Regions from separate parts of the Aeromonas encheleia genome, predicted to be linked through region 1. Evidence: predicted binding sites of a transcription regulator. Region 1 holds the regulator's gene; the other holds the start of a gene.
The links. The regulator MetJ, encoded in region 1, represses methionine synthesis genes. The targets are predictions, from matches to a motif close to AGANNTCTAGANNTCT.
Positions count from the first base shown of each region.

Region 1 (8,273 bases):
CAGTGGTTCAGCGCCGGTGCCCGCTGGCTGCTGGCGGAGATGCTGCTGTTCTTCGTGCCCGCCGTGGTGGCCGTGGTCAACTATCAGGATCTGCTGCTGCAGGAGGGGTGGCGCATCATGCTGGTGCTGGTGATAAGCACTGTGCTGGTGCTCGGCACCACGGCCCTGGTGGTGGACAGGGTCTATCGGCTCGAACTGAAGCTGGCCCGCCGGAGCCGCCGCCATGTCTGACACCCTGCTCGGCCTGCTCTGCTTCGCCCTCACCCTGCTGTTCTACTACGCCAGCAAGTGGCTCTATGGCCGCAAACGCATACTGCCACTGATGCCGCTGCTGCTGGCGCCGGCCCTGCTGGTGGCGGTGGTGATGCTGTTCCACATCCCCTATCAGGACTACATGGCCGAGTCGCACTGGCTGCTGTGGCTGCTGGGCCCGGCCACCGTCGCCTTCGCGGTGCCGGTCTACGAGAACCGCCAGCTGATGCGCCGCCACTGGCTCTCCCTGTCGGTAGGGGTGCTCGCCTCCGTGCTCATGGCGGTGGGCAGCACTGTGCTGCTGGCGCGCTGGCTGCACCTCTCAGAGCTACTGCAGCGCAGCATGGCCATGAGATCCATCACCACCCCCTTCGCGGTGGAGGCGACCCGCTCGGTCGGCGGCAATGCCGATCTCACCGCCCTGTTCGTGGTGCTGACCGGGGTGATCGGCATGGCGGTCGGGGAGAGCGTGCTGACGGTGCTCGCCATCCGCAGCCGGCTCGGCAAGGGGGCCGGCTTCGGTGCTTCGGCCCACGGTGCGGGCACCGCCAGGGCCTATCAGATGGGCAACGAGGAGGGGGTGGTCTCCAGCATGGTGATGATGATCGCCGGCATGGCGACGGTGCTGCTGGCCCCCCTGCTGGGCAAGGTGTTCTGGTAATACATTGCGACCACCCAACGAGAAGAGGCGCCCCAGGGCGCCTCTTCTTTTGTTTTATCGACTAGCCCCTCAGAGGCTGGCGCAGATCTGCCAGAGATCGTACTGGATGGCCGCCGCCGTCACCTCGCGCCCCGCCCCCGGCCCCTGAATGACCAGCGGGTTGGTGCGATAGCTGTCGCTCTCGATGGCGAACACGTTGTCGCAGGGCAAGAGGTTTGCGAACGGATGGTGCGGCTCCAGGGTCTCAAGCCCGACCCGCGCCTTGCCGTCATGCTCGAAGCGGGCGACGTAGCGCAGCACCTTGCCGACTCGGCGGGCCCCCTCGAACGCGCTCTGGATGGGCTCATCCAGTTCCTTTAGCCTGTCCATGAACTGATCCGTGCTGGCCTTGCGCAGGGCCACAGGCACCAGGTTCTCCAGCTCGATGTCGGCGGAGTCGAGCTCGAAGCCCGCCTCCCGCGCCAGGATCAGCAGCTTGCGGCGCACGTCCTGGCCGGAGAGATCCTCGCGGGGATCCGGCTCGGTCAGGCCGTGCTGCCAGGCCTCGTCCACCAGCTCGGAGAAGGGGCGGCTGCCATCGTACTGCTGGAACAGCCAGGAGAGGGTGCCGGAGAAGATACCGGAGACCCCCTGGATGCGATCGCCGCTCTGGCGCAGCATCTGGATGCTGGACTGGATGGGCAGACCGGCGCCGACGGTGGCGTTGTAGCGCCACTGCACCTGGTGATCGCGGCAAGTCTGCTTGATGCGCTGGTAGAACTCGCTCTCGGCGGCGCCGGCAAACTTGTTGGCGGCGATGATGTGGCAACCGAGCTGGGCGAAGTCAGGGTAATAGCGGCTCACCGTCTCGCTGGCGGTGAGATCGAGCGCGATCAGGCTGTCAAAACCATGTTGCTCGAGCTGGCCCAGCAGTTCGGGCCAGATCAGCGGCCTGGGATTGAAGTTGTCCCGCACCTTGAGCGGATCCAGCCCCTCCTCGTCCAGCACGCCCCCTTGCGAGTTGAACACCCCGTACAGGGTCAGGGTCAGGTTGAGCTCGTGCTCGAGCCGTGCCTTCTCGCGGCCATAGAGGCTCAGCCAGTGGCCACCGATGTTGCCCTTGCCAAACAGCACCAGGCCGACCCGGGTCGGGCGGCTGAACAGGGCGCCGTGCAGGGCGATGAGCAGCGGCTCCAGCACCACCTGGCGCAGCACCGCCACCAGGCTCAGGCCGTCTCTGGCCACCTGCACGAACTCCAGCGGCTGATCCGCCAGCAGCTGATAGAAGCGGTGACACTGCTCGGCGTTGTCGGTCACCCCGGCGCCGACCAGGGCCACCAGGCTGTAGCCCTCTTTCTGGATGAGACCGGTAAAGTTGCCCTGCAACTGGAAGTCGCGCAGGATCTCGAACGCCCCTTCTGCTACTTCGAGCGTGTAGGCGAGGCGCAGCACCCGCCGATCCGGCTGGCGCTGCAGGGTGAGCGGGTTGAGGCGATGGCGGGCCAGATGCGCCTCGATGGTGGCCACCGTCTGCTCATAGCTGGTCTGGGGCAGCACCTTGAGTTCGATCAGCGCTATCTGATCCACCGAGGAGACGATGCGCGCCCCGCCGGAGCGCGGCGCCCGGCGCAGTATGTGGGTACAACCCTCGTCCGGGTTGTAGCTGCAGCGCAGGGTGAGGCGCTGGCGGCTGTCGGCCACCGGCTGCAGGGTGCGCGAGTGCAGCACCGGGGAACCGAGGCGAGCCAGCTCGTTGGCCTCGGCCAGGCTCAGGCGCTCCAGCAGGCGCGCCTCCTTCACCCGGCGCGGATCCGCGCTGTAGACCCCGGCCACGTCGCTCCAGATGGTGGTGGATTCGCCGTCCGCCAGCGCCGCCAGCAGGCTGGCGCTGTAGTCGGAGCCGTTGCGGCCGAGCAGCAGGGATCTTCCTTCCATGTCCGCGGCGATAAAGCCGGTCACCACGATGCGGCCAGTATGCTCGGCGAGGCGCGCCTTGAGCAGCTCGCTGGAGATGGCGGTATCCACCTTGACCAGGGCGCCGTCCTCGGCACGCAGGAAGCTGCGGGCATCGAGCCAGATGGCGGGCTCACCGCGGCTGCTGAGCAGGGCGGCCAGCAGGCGCGCCGACCACACCTCGCCGAAGGCGAGCAGGCCGTTGCGGGCGAAGCGATCGAACTGTCCCTCCAGGGTCTTGCCGATGAACTGCATGTCATCGGCCAGCTGCCGGCTCAGGTCGAGCTGCCACTCCCCCTCCAGCAGGCCGTCGATCAGGCTCTGCTGATAGGCTTGCAACGCCGAGATCGCCTCACCGGCGGCTTCGTCCCCCTCCTCGGCCAGCTCCACCAGCTGGATCAGACGGTTGGTGGTCTTGCCGGCGGCGGAGACCACGACCAGCTCCTGACCGCCGACCTGCTGCTCGACGATGGTGGCGACCCGGCGATAGCAGACCGGATCCGCCAGGCTGCTGCCCCCAAACTTGTGCACATGACGCCGCTTCAACCCTGTCTGTACCGCCACCGCGCTCTCTCCTTGCTGCTGTTCCATTACTTCACCGCCTGTTCCGTTTTATTCTGTCTTTGCTGTCTGCGGCCGGGTCATTGCCCGGCCAGCTGCGCCTTGGCAAACGCCTGGGCCAGATCGGCCACCAGATCGTCGCCGTGTTCTATGCCTACCGAGAGGCGCAGCAGTTGGGCGCTGATGCCCGCCGCCTGTTGGGCCGCCGGGGTCATGGCCCTGTGGGTCATGCTGGCCGGATGGGCCACCAGGCTCTCCACCCCACCGAGGGACTCGGCCACCGAGAACAGGCTGAGTGCCCCGAGGAAGACGCGCAGCCCCGCCTCGTCGCAGTCGAGCTCAAAACTTAGCATGGCGCCGAAGCCGGACTGTTGACGGCGCGCAATCTCGTGACCCGGATGACTCGGCAGGCTGGGGTGGTAGATCTGTTTGACCAGCGGCTGCTGCTGCAGGAAGGCGAGGATGCGATCCGTGTTCTCCTGATGGGTGCGCAGCCTGGGGGCCAGGGTGCGCAACCCGCGCAGGGTGAGGTAGGAATCGAAGGCCCCGCTGGTCAGGCCGAGGCAGTTGGCCCACCACACCAGGGAGTCGGCGAGCGCGGGCTCCTTGGCGATGGCGACGCCACCCACCACGTCGGAGTGACCGTTGATGTACTTGGTGGTGGAGTGCACCACCACGTCCGCCCCCAGCGCCAGCGGTTGCTGCAGCAGGGGGGAGAGGAAGGTGTTGTCCACCACCACCTGGGCGCCCACCTCGTGGGCGGCGGCGGCGATGGCGGCCACATCCACCACCCGCAGCAACGGGTTGGAGGGGGTCTCGACCCACACCAGCGCCGGCTGCTGCGCCAGCGCCGCGGCCAGGGCGGCGGCATCCCCCTGATCGACGAACTGCACCCGGTAGTGGCCCTTGGCCGCCAGATATTCGAACAGGCGCCAGGTGCCGCCGTAGCAGTCGTGGGGGGCCAGCAGCAGATCACCCGCCTTGAGCAGGGCCGTGGTCACCAGATGCACGGCGCCCATGCCGGTGCCGGTCACCACGGCGCCCGCCCCCCCTTCCAGCGCCGCCAGCGCGTCCGCCAGGTTGGAGCGGGTCGGGTTGCCGGAGCGGGCATAATCGTATTGACGGGGCTCGCCGAAGTCGGCAAAGGTGTAGTTGCTGGAGAGGTAAATGGGCGGCACCACGGCGCCGTGCTGTGTGTCTGTCTCAATCCCGGTGCGTACCGCCAGGGTGGCCTTGTGGGTCATCTCACTCTCCTTGATCTGTCTCTGGACGATGGCCGCCTTGACTCTGCCACACCCGTTCCCGCCATGGCCGGCCCTATCGCCAGCCCATGGTGAACCACCTTACGCCAGCACAAAAAAGCCGTCAACACTTCCAGACGTCTAAATGGCTTTGCTGTTGGATTGCCATTGAATTCCTTAAGGGTTAAAATCCGCGCTCACGGCCAAATGAGAACAGGTGAATCATGGGTACAGAGTGGAACGGCGACTACGTCAGCCCCTATGCGGAACACGGTAAGAAGAGTGAACAGGTCAAGAAGATTACCGTCTCGATCCCGCTCAAGGTGCTGAAGGTGTTGACCGATGAGCGCACCCGTCGCCAGGTGAACAACCTGCGTCATGCGACCAACAGCGAGCTGCTCTGTGAGGCCTTCCTGCACGCGTTTACCGGCCAGCCACTGCCCGGTGACGATGACTTGCGCAAGGATCATCCGGACAGCGTCCCTGCCGAGGCGCGCGCCATCATGGAAGCGCTGGGCAAAGAGATCGAAGATTTCGACGTCGAATAATCCTCTCAGCCTATGCCAAAGAGCGATCTTTCTTCGATGACGCGGCCCCGGGCCGCGTCATTGCCATCTGCCCCGCCCCCCTTCAGCCTGCGCCGCTACCAGAGCGACATCAGCAGCCACAGCCACGACTTCGCCCAACTGGTGATCCCCCTCGATGGCCCCATCGAGATCGAGGTGCAAGGTCAGGGCCGCCGCCTCTCGCCTGGTTTTGCCTGCGTGATAACCCCCGGTGAGCGCCACGACTTCGCGGCCGATCCGGCACTCTCCTTCCTGGTACAAGAGAGCTCCTGGCTACCGGAAGCGCTCGCAGGCCAGCCCTTTATCGAGCTGGATGAGCCCCAACGTCACTATCTCGCCTTCCTGCACCGGATGGTGACCGCGGGGCGGCAGGTGGCGGGCATGGAGCAGGTCTGGCTCGGGCTGCTGGCCGAGTCACGGGGCATGGACCCGGCCATGGCGACCCGCATCGCCCCCCGCATCGCGAGGGTGCAGCGCCATATCGAGACCCACCTCGCCGAGCCGCTCACCAATCAACAGCTCGCCAACCTCGCCTGCCTCGGCCTGAGCCAGTTCAAGCACGCCTTTCGCCAGCAGCTCGGCATCAGCGTCTCCCACTATGTCAGGAGCCGGCGTATGGCGCTGGCGCGCACCCTGTTGAGCCAGAGCGCCCTGCCCATCGGCGAGATAGCCTGCCGCTGCGGTTATCAGGATCAGGGCGCCTTCGCCGAGCGCTTCCTGGCCGAGACCGGGCTGACCCCGTCGCGCTGGCGTCAGCAAAACGGCCAACTGCCGTAACGCACCGGCTCTGCGCCGAAGACAAGCCATGGCGAGATCGGGCATGCTGGCTGACATGGACGACACGCGAGGAGAGCAGATGCAGACCATAAGCTGGCAAGAGTTCGAGATGGTGGAGCTGAGGGTGGGCACCCTGGTGCGGGTCGAGCCCTTCCCCGAGGCGCGCAAGCCCGCCTACAAGGTGTGGGCCGATTTTGGGCCCGAGCTCGGGGTGCGCAAGAGCAGCGCCCAGATCACGGATCTCTACCAAGCGGAAGAGCTGGTGGGGCGCCAGATAGTCGCGGTGGTGAACTTCCCGCCCAAGCAGATAGGTCCCGTCCAGTCGGAGTTTCTGCTGACCGGCTTCTACCGGGCCGACGGCGCCGTGGTGATGGCCATCCCGGAGCAGGCGGTGGAGAACGGCGCCAAGCTGGGCTGAGCGCGCAATCAGAATGCAAAGAGGCGACCCCGGGGTCGCCTCTTTGCATTGATGGGCCTAGCGCGAGGCGCTGTGCCCCTTACTTCAGCAGGCTGAAGATCAGCGCCGACACCGCCAAGGAGCCGGTCAGCAGGATGAAGCCGTTCACCCAGCCCTGACGGAAGCGAGCCAGCGCCTCGACCCGGTAGATGGCCACCACCGGCATGATGAACAGGATCATGGCGATGACCGGGCCGGAGAGGGTCTCCATCAGGCCGAGGATGCCCGGGTTGAGCACCGCCGCCCCCCAGATGGCGAAGAACATCAGCGCTATGCCGAGCCTGTCCGCCTTCGCAATCGACAGGCCGGTGGGCTTGGCGATCAGGCTCTTGAGGCTCTCCCGCGCTCCCAGGAAGTGGCCGAGGAAGGAGGAGCTGATGGCGATGAAGGCGATGAGCGGTCCCAGGGTGATGATCACCGGGTTGTCGGTGATGTTGGCGAGATAGGAGAGCACCGAGACGTTCTGGGCCTTGGCCTCGGCCAGCTGCAGCGGGGAGAGGCTCAGCACACAGGAGAAGACGAAGAACAGCACGAAGCCCACCAGCATGACGGTGGTGTTGCGCAGGATCAGGCCGCTCTTGGCCTCCGCCTGCTCGCCATATTCACGGCGCTGCACGTTGGCGAAGCCGGAGATGGCGGCGGCGTGGCTGAAGGCGAAGACGGTCACCGGCAGCGCCAGCCAGACGGTGTTGAGGAAGCCGGCGCCGTCGAAGGCGGTCACCTCCGGCCAGTGCCACTGGGGGATCAGGTAGCAGGAGAGCGCCGCCAGGATGGCCGCCAGCGGGTAGACCATGAAGGCGAAGGCCCGCAGCATCGCCTTCTCGCCGGCCATCATCACCGCGATCATGGCAAACACCAGCAGGCCGGAGAGCATCACCCGGTTCGGGGTCGCCATGCCGAGCTGGTTGACCATGAAGCTCTCCACCGTGTTGGTCAGCCCCACCCCGTAGATGAGCAAAATAGGGAAGATGGAGAGGAAGTAGAGCGCCGAGATGAGGCGGCCGGCCATCTTGCCGAAGTGCTCCTCCGCCACCTCGGTGAAGTCGGCCTGGGGACGGGAGGAGGACAACACGAAGCGGGCCAGCCCGCGGTGCGCCAGGAAGGTCATGGGGCCGGCCAGCACGGCTACTATGAGCAGGGGCCAGATCCCGCCGAGACCCAGATTGATGGGCAGGAACAGGATGCCCGCGCCGACAGCGGTGCCAAACAGGCTGATCACCCAGTGGGTGTCATGACGGCGCCAGCTGCTGGTGGCGATGGCTGGCTGGGAACCAGACAGCTCCTTGGTAACCTCTGCAGATAAACTCATCGATAATTCACTTATGGTCAGTATTTTAATCTGCACATATTGTGGTTTATCCGAATTTAATTCTCAAAACGCGGCACTGAAACATATCACTACCATTACGGGCTCGGGCCAGTGAGATTGGGAACAGGATCTGGATCACGGAATCCTGTAAAACTACAAATTGGAAATTTTGCGATATATAGAACCAAAATAAGATCCATATCCATTTTTTTATTTTGACCAAACTTGAGTTTGCAGGATTACCTGAAAAATATGCCAATTCTCATGGCGCCCTTGTGATGATCCACTGTTATCTTCGCGATTTGATAGCGGATATCCCTGCTCATCACGGATATAACCAGCGGATCACACCAAACAATCAGGCGACCCCGAGGTCGCCTGATTGCTGATCAGCGGTGATTTTTCAGCCGGCTCAGTGCGCCAGTATCTTGCCCCAGTCGAGATCCGGATCCCCCATCACGATGAAGTCAGGGTTCTCCAGCGACTCAGTTTCGTTGTAGCTCAGCGGCTGCAGGGT
Region 1 covers NZ_LR134376.1:3,931,086-3,939,358, forward strand. Annotated here, with positions in the region: gene EL255_RS18160 (CidA/LrgA family protein) at 1-231, shown strand, start outside; gene EL255_RS18165 (LrgB family protein) at 224-913, shown strand; gene EL255_RS18170 (bifunctional aspartate kinase/homoserine dehydrogenase II) at 983-3,436, opposite strand; gene metB (cystathionine gamma-synthase) at 3,487-4,650, opposite strand; gene metJ (met regulon transcriptional regulator MetJ) at 4,872-5,195, shown strand; gene EL255_RS18185 (AraC family transcriptional regulator) at 5,232-5,990, shown strand; gene EL255_RS18190 (tRNA-binding protein) at 6,070-6,408, shown strand; gene EL255_RS18195 (aromatic amino acid transport family protein) at 6,488-7,756, opposite strand; gene cysQ (3'(2'),5'-bisphosphate nucleotidase CysQ) at 8,169-8,273, opposite strand, start outside.

Region 2 (8,273 bases), 210 kb from region 1:
GGCGGAGCGTCATGGACTGATCGATCAGCTGACCGAGGTGATCATCAACAAGTCCCTGCGCGATGGACACCTGTGGGAACAGACCGGGCTCTCCCTCAACCTGTCGATGAACCTCTCCACCACCTCGCTGATCGAGGGGGATCTCTGCAACACCCTGCTCAATCATTGCCAGCGTTGGAGCATCAACCCCGAGCTCATCACCCTGGAGGTGACCGAGAGCGCCTTCGTCAAGGATCTCGGCAAGTCGCTGGAGGTGCTGACGCGCCTGCGCATGCACGGCTTCGGGCTCTCCATCGATGACTTCGGCACAGGTTACTCCTCCATGCAGCAGTTGGCGCTGCTGCCCTTCACCGAGCTGAAGCTGGATCGATCCTTCGTCGATCGCTGCTATGAGGATCCCTCCCGGCTCGCCATCATAGAGTCGAGCATCGAGCTGGCCCGCAAGCTGGGGCTCAAGTCGGTGGCCGAGGGGGTCGAGGATGAGCCCACCTGGCAGTTGCTGGCCAGGCTGGGCTGCGATCAGTGCCAGGGCTTCTTCTCCGCCCGCCCCATGCCGCGGGATGAGTTGCTGGAGTGGCATCGCTCCTGGCTGGATCGATTACCCGCTCTGATCAAGAACTGAACCCGGGGCAGGATGCCCGCAGTCGAACAAGGACGTTCATGAAAATTTCAAGCAAGTTGTTGTTTAGCTTTTGTTTTATCAATCTGCTCATCATCCTCTCCTCCGCCCTGGTGTACCACCAGCTGGGCCGGATCCAGCAGTCGCAGTCGGCCTTGCTGGAGCAGGCCCTGCCTGCCCTGCAGCGGGATGAGGCGAGCCAGAAGGCGCTGATCGCCACCGTCTCCTCCCTGCGGGCCTACCTCATCCTCGGCAAGGATCCGGCCCAGGCCCAGCGCCTCAAGCTGGAGTGGGACGGCGCCTGGCAGGCCATCGAGCGGCAGGCGTTTACCCCCGCCCTGACCCGGGCCCTCAAGGCGTTCAAGGGCAAGCAGGAGAAGGTGTGGGCCCTGGCTCACACCGAGGAGAACCTGCCGGCCCATAGCCTGATGCTGCTGGAGGCGGGCCCCCTGGCCGAGGCGGCACTCGATCAGCTGCAATCCTTCGCCAATGAAGAGGTGGCGACGCCACAGGCGCAGTTGCCCGGCGATAGGCGCCTGCTGCTCAAGCAGGTGGGCGATGCCTACAACGGCCTCGCCAACGCCCTCTCCGCCCTGCGGGATTTCCTCATCTCCGGGGACAAGGAGTATCAGGCCAAGTACCAGGATTACTACCAGTTTCATCTGCAGCGGGTGGCCGAGCTGAAACAGCAGCAGGGCCAGTTCACCGAGGCCGAGCAGGGGCTCTGGGCCCTGTTCGAGCAGATGTCGGCACCCTTCGCCGAGCTGGTCGGCCAGGTGATCGCCAGGCGGCAGGCGCCCGACTGGGATCAGGCCAATCACCTGATGGCCACCGACGTCGAGCCGGCTCTGGACAGGCTCGCCGGCCAGCTGGCGTCCCAGGTGACCCACACCCGGGCTGAGGTCGACAAGATCGCCGGTCAGATGGCCGCCGCCGGCCAGACCATCCATCACAGCCTGCTGCTGACCACCCTCAGCACCATATCGCTCGGCACCCTGGTGGCCCTGCTGTTCAGCCGCCGGCTGACCCGGGACATCGCCAGCCTGGTGGCCCGTGCCGGACTGGTGGCGGATGGCCGGTTGCCGGCCGCGCCCCTGCCGGTATTGCGGCGAGACGAGCTGGGTGGCTTGACCGGCTCCATCAACCGGATGTCGGGCCAACTGCGTCAGCTGGTGGGGGAGATCCAGGGGGCCGTGGGGCAGGTGGAAGGCGCCTGCGGCGAGGTGGGGCGTACCAGCAACATCATAGTGGGGGATCTGGCGAGCCAGAATCAGCGGGTCGATACGGTCGCCGCGGCCATAGAGCAGATGTCGGCCAGCACCCGGGACGTGGCGGGCAACATTGCCGAGGCGGCCGAGGCGGCCCGCCAGACCGAGCGACAGGCCCGCCAGGGGGGCGATGCCCTAACGCGCATGACCACCACCATGCAGCAGATCGCCGCCATGATTGCCGAGGCCAACCAGGCGATGGGGCAGCTGAGCCGCCAGAGTGAACAGGTGGGGCGTGTCACCGAGGTCATCGCCACCCTCGCCGAGCAGACCAACTTGCTGGCGCTCAACGCGGCCATAGAGGCGGCGCGCGCCGGGGAGCAGGGCCGTGGTTTTGCCGTGGTGGCGGACGAGGTGCGCCAGCTCGCCAGTCGCACCAGCCAGTCGACGGCGGAGATCAACCTGACCATCGCCAGCATCCAGCAGCAGACCCGGCAGACCGCCGACACCGTGGGCAGCGGCACCCGGCTGGTGGAGCAGGGGCACGGCGCCGTGGCGTCGGTGACCGAGACCCTGGAGACCATGACCCGGCTGGTGCAGGATCTCTGCGGTCAGCTGGGGGCCATCGCCACCGCCACCGAGCAGCAGTCGCGGGTGGCGCAGGAGGTGGCCGGGACTGTCGAGGAGATCGCCGGGCTCAGCCGCCAATCCAGTGAGCGCAGTCAGCAGGGGGAGGAGATAGTCGCCAGGCTGAGCCGGGAGACGGGGCGCCTGACCTCGGTCATCAGCCGATTCGAGCTGGGATAAGGCAGAGGCGGGCAAATGCCCGCCTCTTGCTTGATAGTGGTGACGAAAGGCTTGGTTGTCGAAGCTGCTGCCGGCCTCTTGAGGGAGCGGGCTGATCTGCCCGTGTCACCCTGTTATCCTAGGCTCGGCTTATCGTCAGTCCAGGCGCCGGAAGGCCTGGTTGTCGAAGCTGCTGCTGGTCTCCTGATTGAGCAGGCTGACCAGCAGGAATGGGGGCGCTTCTCGCCGCAGACGTCTGGGTAGGGTCAGTCCAGGCGCCGGAAGGCCTGGTTGTCGAAGCTGCTACTGGTCTCCTGGTTGAGCAGGCTGACCAGCAGGATCGCCCGCTTCTCGCCATCCGGCTCCAGATAGATGGCCTCGAACCCGGCAAGGGGGCCAGATTCGATAAGCACCTTGTCCCCCTGCGTCGGCAGGCAAGCATAGCTGGCCCTGGCCTCATCGCTGTCGTCACGGCTCATCAGCCGATAGATTAGCTGGCTGCTGACATCCGTCCACTCCTTGCCGAAGTGAACGATGCGGCTGATGCCGCGGGTCGACTTCAGGGTGATGGGCGAGACCTCGTCGAGATCCACGTGGATGAACAGGTAGTTGGGAAACATGGGCTCACGCACCGGTACCCGCTTGCCGCGGCGCAGCTTCTCGATTTCCACCATGGGGTAATAGGATTCGACACCCTGGGCTGCCAGATGGGCGCGGGCGCGGGCTTCTTCCTTAGGCTTGCAGTAGGCCAGATACCATTTTTTCATTGTTCTGTTTTGTGTTTGTTACCGTGCTGACGCCCATGATAACGGGGGCAAAAAAAAAGGCCACGCTTGGCGCGGCCTTTTTTGCAGAGTGAGTGATTACCAACCTTTTACCAGACCGCCCTTGAACAGTTCGGTCCCTTTCTTGTAGACCTCGTCGGTCTGGAAGGACTGGACGAACTGCTTGACCTTCTCTTCGTCCTTGTTGTTTTCACGGGCGACGATCAGGTTGACGTAGGGGGACTCCTTGTCTTCGACAAACAGGCCGTTCTCGGTCGGGGTCAGGCCAATCTGACCGGCGAAGGTGTTGTTGATGATGGAGAGATCAACATCTTCCAGGGAGCGGGGCAGCTGAGCGGCTTCCAGCTCGACGATCTTGAAGTTGCGCGGGTTGCTGGCGATGTCCAGCACCGTCGCTTCCAGACCGGCGCCTTCCTTCAGCTTCAGCAGGCCCTGCTTCTCCAGCAGGATCAGGGAGCGACCCAGGTTGGTCGGATCGTTTGGCACCGCGATCTGGGCACCGTCCTTGAGCTCGCTCAGGGCCTTGATCTTCTTGGAGTAACCGGCGATCGGGTAGACGAAGGTGTTGCCAACCGGTACCAGTTTGAAGCCGCGATCACGGATCTGCGCATCCAGATAGGGTTTGTGCTGGAAGGCGTTGACGTCGACGCTGCCATCGTTCAGGGCCACGTTGGGGGTGACGTAGTCGGAGAAGGTGACGATCTCGACGTTCAGACCGTATTTCTCCTTGGCCACCTTGGCCGCGGTCTCGACCAGCTCGGTCTCGGGGCCGGCGATGGCGCCGACCTTCAGGGTCTTGTTCTCTTCTTTCTGGCCGCAGCCGACCAGTACCAGAGTTGCCAGCAGCGCTGCCGCAGCGGATTTAATGCCCAATTTCATAAAAACCTCCTGTCAGAAATCGACGATTAACGATGATCACATTGTTTGACCAGGCGCTCACCCGCGCTCTGGATGAGTTGAACCAGCACTACCAGAATGACCACGGTGACCAGCATGACGGTTGGATCGAAGCGCTGGTAACCGTAGCGAATACCCACATCCCCCAGACCACCACCACCGATGGCACCGGCCATGGCGGAGTAGTTCACGAGCGTGACGAGCGTGATGATGACGCTGTTGAGGATCCCGGGCAGGGCCTCGGGCAGCAGCACCTTGGCGATGATTTGCAAGGGTTTGGCACCCATGGCCTTGGCGGCCTCGAGCAGCCCATCCGGCACCTCCATCAGCGCCCCTTCCACCAGACGGGCGATGAAGGGGATGCAACCGACGGTCAGCGGCACTATGGCGGCTATGGTGCCGATGCTGGTGCCGACGATCAGCCGGGTCAGCGGAATGATGGCGACCAGCAGTATGATGAAGGGCACAGAGCGACCGACGTTGACTATGATGCCGAGCGTCTTGTTCAGCAGCGGGTTGGCCAGGATCTGGCCGGCCTTGGTCACGTGCAGTGCCACGCCGAGCGGCAGCCCGAGCAGGCAGCCAAACAGGGCGGAGGCAAACACCATGATCAGGGTGTCGCCGAGGGCCGTGAACAGCAGATTAATCATTGCTTCGGACATAGCCCATTACCTCCAGCTGAATATGGTTGTCGATGAAGAACTGCTGGGTGGCCTCGCACTGGGCCTCGTCCCCGAACAGCTCGGCCAGCAGGAAGCCGAACTTGACCCCGCCGGCGTACTCGATGTCCGCACTCAGGATGCTGATATCGATGTTGAAACGGCGGCTCACCTCGGAAATCAGCGGCGAATCGACCGTGCTGCCGGTGAAGCCGAGCTTGACCAGCGGATAACTGTTGGCCACCCGCTCGGGGCTCATCCTGTCCTGATACTCCTGCGGTACCTCCAGATGGATGGTGGAGTGGATGAAGTCACGGGCCAGCTGGGTCTTGGCATTGCTGAAGAACCAGGCCACCTCGCCCTGCTCGATCAGGCTGCCGTCGCTGATGATGGCCACCTCGTCGCAGATCCCCTTCACCACGTCCATCTCGTGGGTGATGAGCAAGATGGTGAGCCCCAGCTTGAGGTTGATCTCCTTGAGCAGGCTCAGGATGGAGCGGGTGGTCTGGGGATCGAGCGCCGAGGTGGCCTCGTCACAGAGCAGCACCTTGGGGGCCGGCGCCAGGGCGCGGGCGATGGCGACGCGCTGCTTCTGACCACCGGACAGCTCGGATGGATAGGCGTGGGCGCGGGCCTCCAGCCCGACCAGGGCGAGCAGCTCCTCGACCCTCGCCTGGATCTGCGCCTTGCTCCAGCCCGCCAGCTCCAGCGGGAAGGCGATGTTGGCGAACACGGTGCGGGAGGCGAGCAGGTTGAAGTGTTGGAAAATCATGCCGATCTGACGACGGGCCTGGGTCAGATCCCGCTCGGGCAGGGCCGCCAGATCCTGGCCATCGACAAAGACCTGGCCCTGGGTGGGGCGCTCCAGCAGGTTGACGCAACGAATAAGGGTGCTCTTGCCGGCACCGGAGGCGCCGATCACCCCGAAAATCTTGCCTTGTGGCACATGCAGGCTCACGTCACGCAGGGCGTGCACGGCGTCACTGCCTTTACCGTAGACTTTGTTGAGACCGATCAACTTAATCATGGATTCTTCCGTGCTAACAGCCTTAAAGCACAGGGCGCTACAGGCGGGTGAATTGGGCAGAGGTTTCACTGGGTTGCTCTGCCATCATGGAGGATGATGCTAAGATGTCCGGATGGCTGTGTCAACGCATGTTTCTACGTCTAGACGTCTAAAAAAATGCTAAGGATTCCCACCGGATGACTATGGAAAGTGGTGATTTCGCAGGTGGCGATATTGAATTTCGATTATTGGTTAAATTTCCGAATATAAGCTGGTTAATGCAGCTTAAATATCAGTTTTGTTAGCCAGCGCCAGAACCGACTATCTCCCCGTCTTCATCACCCGTGCTTAAGGTCGCATAGATACTGGCAGCTTGTCCCCTGCTCTTTTCTGAGCCATCCCCTTGATGAAGAACAATAAATGACCAGTCACGCCAGCAGGGGCGGGGCCTTGGGAAGGGGTGGCGAGCCATCGGCATCCTGGCTCGGGAGCAGAGAGAACGGTTGAGCAGGCCGGTTTGGGGTTGCGCCCCGCTGATCGCCCGCCGCCCAATGACAGAGGCCCGGCATATGCCGGGCCTCTGTCATCTATAGGAAGTGGATCACTATAAGGGGAAGTAGACTCAGCCCCCTTGCTCCACGGCATGGAGTGCCGCCCCTATGATGCCGGCCTGATTGAGGCTGGCCGCGGCGACCAGCGGGGCCCGGGTCTCGATCCTGTCGATGAACTTGTCGAGCTTGGCGGCGCTGCCGCCCCCCAGGATGAAAAGATCGGGGGAGAACAGGAACTCCAGTCTGGCCAGATACTTGTTGAAACGCTTGCCCCAGCGGCTCCAGGAGAGATCCTCGCGCTTGCGCACGGCGTCCGAGCAGTAGTGCTCGGCGATCATGCCTTCCAGCATCAGGTGGCCCAGCTCGGTGTTCGGCAGCAGCTGGCCGTTGACGAACAGGGCGGTGCCGATGCCGGTGCCGACGGTGATGAGGATGATGACCCCCTTGCGATCCCGGCCGGTGCCGAAGCGCATCTCGGCAAGACCCGCCGCATCGGCATCGTTGAGCACGTGGCAGGGCAGGCCGGTCACATCCGCAAACAGGTGGGCGGCATCGGTCTCGACCCAGCTCTTGTCGATGTTGGCGGCACTCTTGGCGATACCGTTGTGAATGATGGCGGGGAAGCCGCAACCCACGGGACCCTTCCATTCGAAGTGTTCGACCAGCGCCTTGAGGGTGTGGGCGATGGCGGCCGGGGTAGCCGGTTGCGGGGTGGCCAGGCGGTAACGTTCACCGATGAGCATGCCCGTCTCGGTATCGACCAGGCAGCCCTTGATCCCGGATCCCCCTATATCTACTCCCAACATCTGCATCAGAGTGTTCCTTTTTAGTGTGCCGAGGGTCAAACGTCGGCAGAGCATGAAAAAATGACCCGCATCCGGCAAGGGGCAGATCACTTAGGCGTGATCCGGCAGACCTTTTTCGATGCAGCGGATCAACAAGCGAGTCTTTTTGCTGTCATCCTGCTGGCGTTGGGCCAGGGTCGCCAGCGCCCACTCGATATGTTCGGCCACCATGGGCTCGGCCGCGCCGAGCGCTTGTTGCAGGGCGTCGCTCACCGCTGCGGTGGCCGGGCCGTTGCCAAGCGCCACCGCCAGGTTGCGGCGCCAGCGTTGATAACCGATGCGGCGGATGGGGCTGCCCTCGGTGTGCTTCAAGAACTCGGCCTCCGACCACTGCCAGAGGTCGAGCAGGGGCGGGCGGTGCAGATTGGGGCGAGGGCTGAAGTCGGGCTCCGGGCTCACATCAGCATAGCGATTCCAGGGGCAGATCAGCTGGCAGTCGTCGCAGCCATAGATGCGGTTGCCCAGCAGGGGGCGCAGCTCCAGCGGAATGGGCTCGTCGCTCTCTATGGTGAGGTAGGAGATGCAGCGCCGGCCATCCACCACATAGGGCGCGACGATGGCGCCGGTGGGGCAGATGTTGATGCAGGCCACGCACTTGCCGCACTGCTCTTTCTCCACCGGGGCGTCCATCGGCAGTGGCAGATCGACCAGCAACTCCCCGAGGAAGAAGAAGGAGCCGGCCGCTTCGTTGAGCAGCAGCGAATGCTTGCCCACCCAGCCGAGCCCCGCCTTGGCCGCCAGCGGGCGCTCCAGCACCGGGGCCGAGTCGACGAAGGGACGCCAGCCTAGCGTCTCGCAGCGTTGCTCGATGCGCTCCCCCAGCTGCTTGAGCCGGTTGCGCAGCACCTTGTGGTAGTCGCGGCCGAGCGCATAGCGGCTGATGTAGCCCAGGGTGGGATCGCGCAGGGTGGCGGCAA
Region 2 covers NZ_LR134376.1:3,719,323-3,727,595, reverse strand. Annotated here, with positions in the region: gene EL255_RS17165 (EAL domain-containing response regulator) at 1-622, shown strand, start outside; gene EL255_RS17160 (HAMP domain-containing methyl-accepting chemotaxis protein) at 661-2,634, shown strand; partial or broken gene EL255_RS21845 (transcription/translation regulatory transformer protein RfaH) at 2,770-2,841, opposite strand; gene rfaH (transcription/translation regulatory transformer protein RfaH) at 2,880-3,380, opposite strand; gene metQ (methionine ABC transporter substrate-binding lipoprotein MetQ) at 3,477-4,277, opposite strand; gene EL255_RS17145 (methionine ABC transporter permease) at 4,304-4,957, opposite strand; gene metN (methionine ABC transporter ATP-binding protein MetN) at 4,938-5,981, opposite strand; gene ppgK (polyphosphate--glucose phosphotransferase) at 6,583-7,323, opposite strand; gene queG (tRNA epoxyqueuosine(34) reductase QueG) at 7,408-8,273, opposite strand, start outside.
Region 2: metN (methionine ABC transporter ATP-binding protein MetN) is a predicted target of MetJ. The motif match lies at 6,116-6,131, and genes of this name have one in related genera.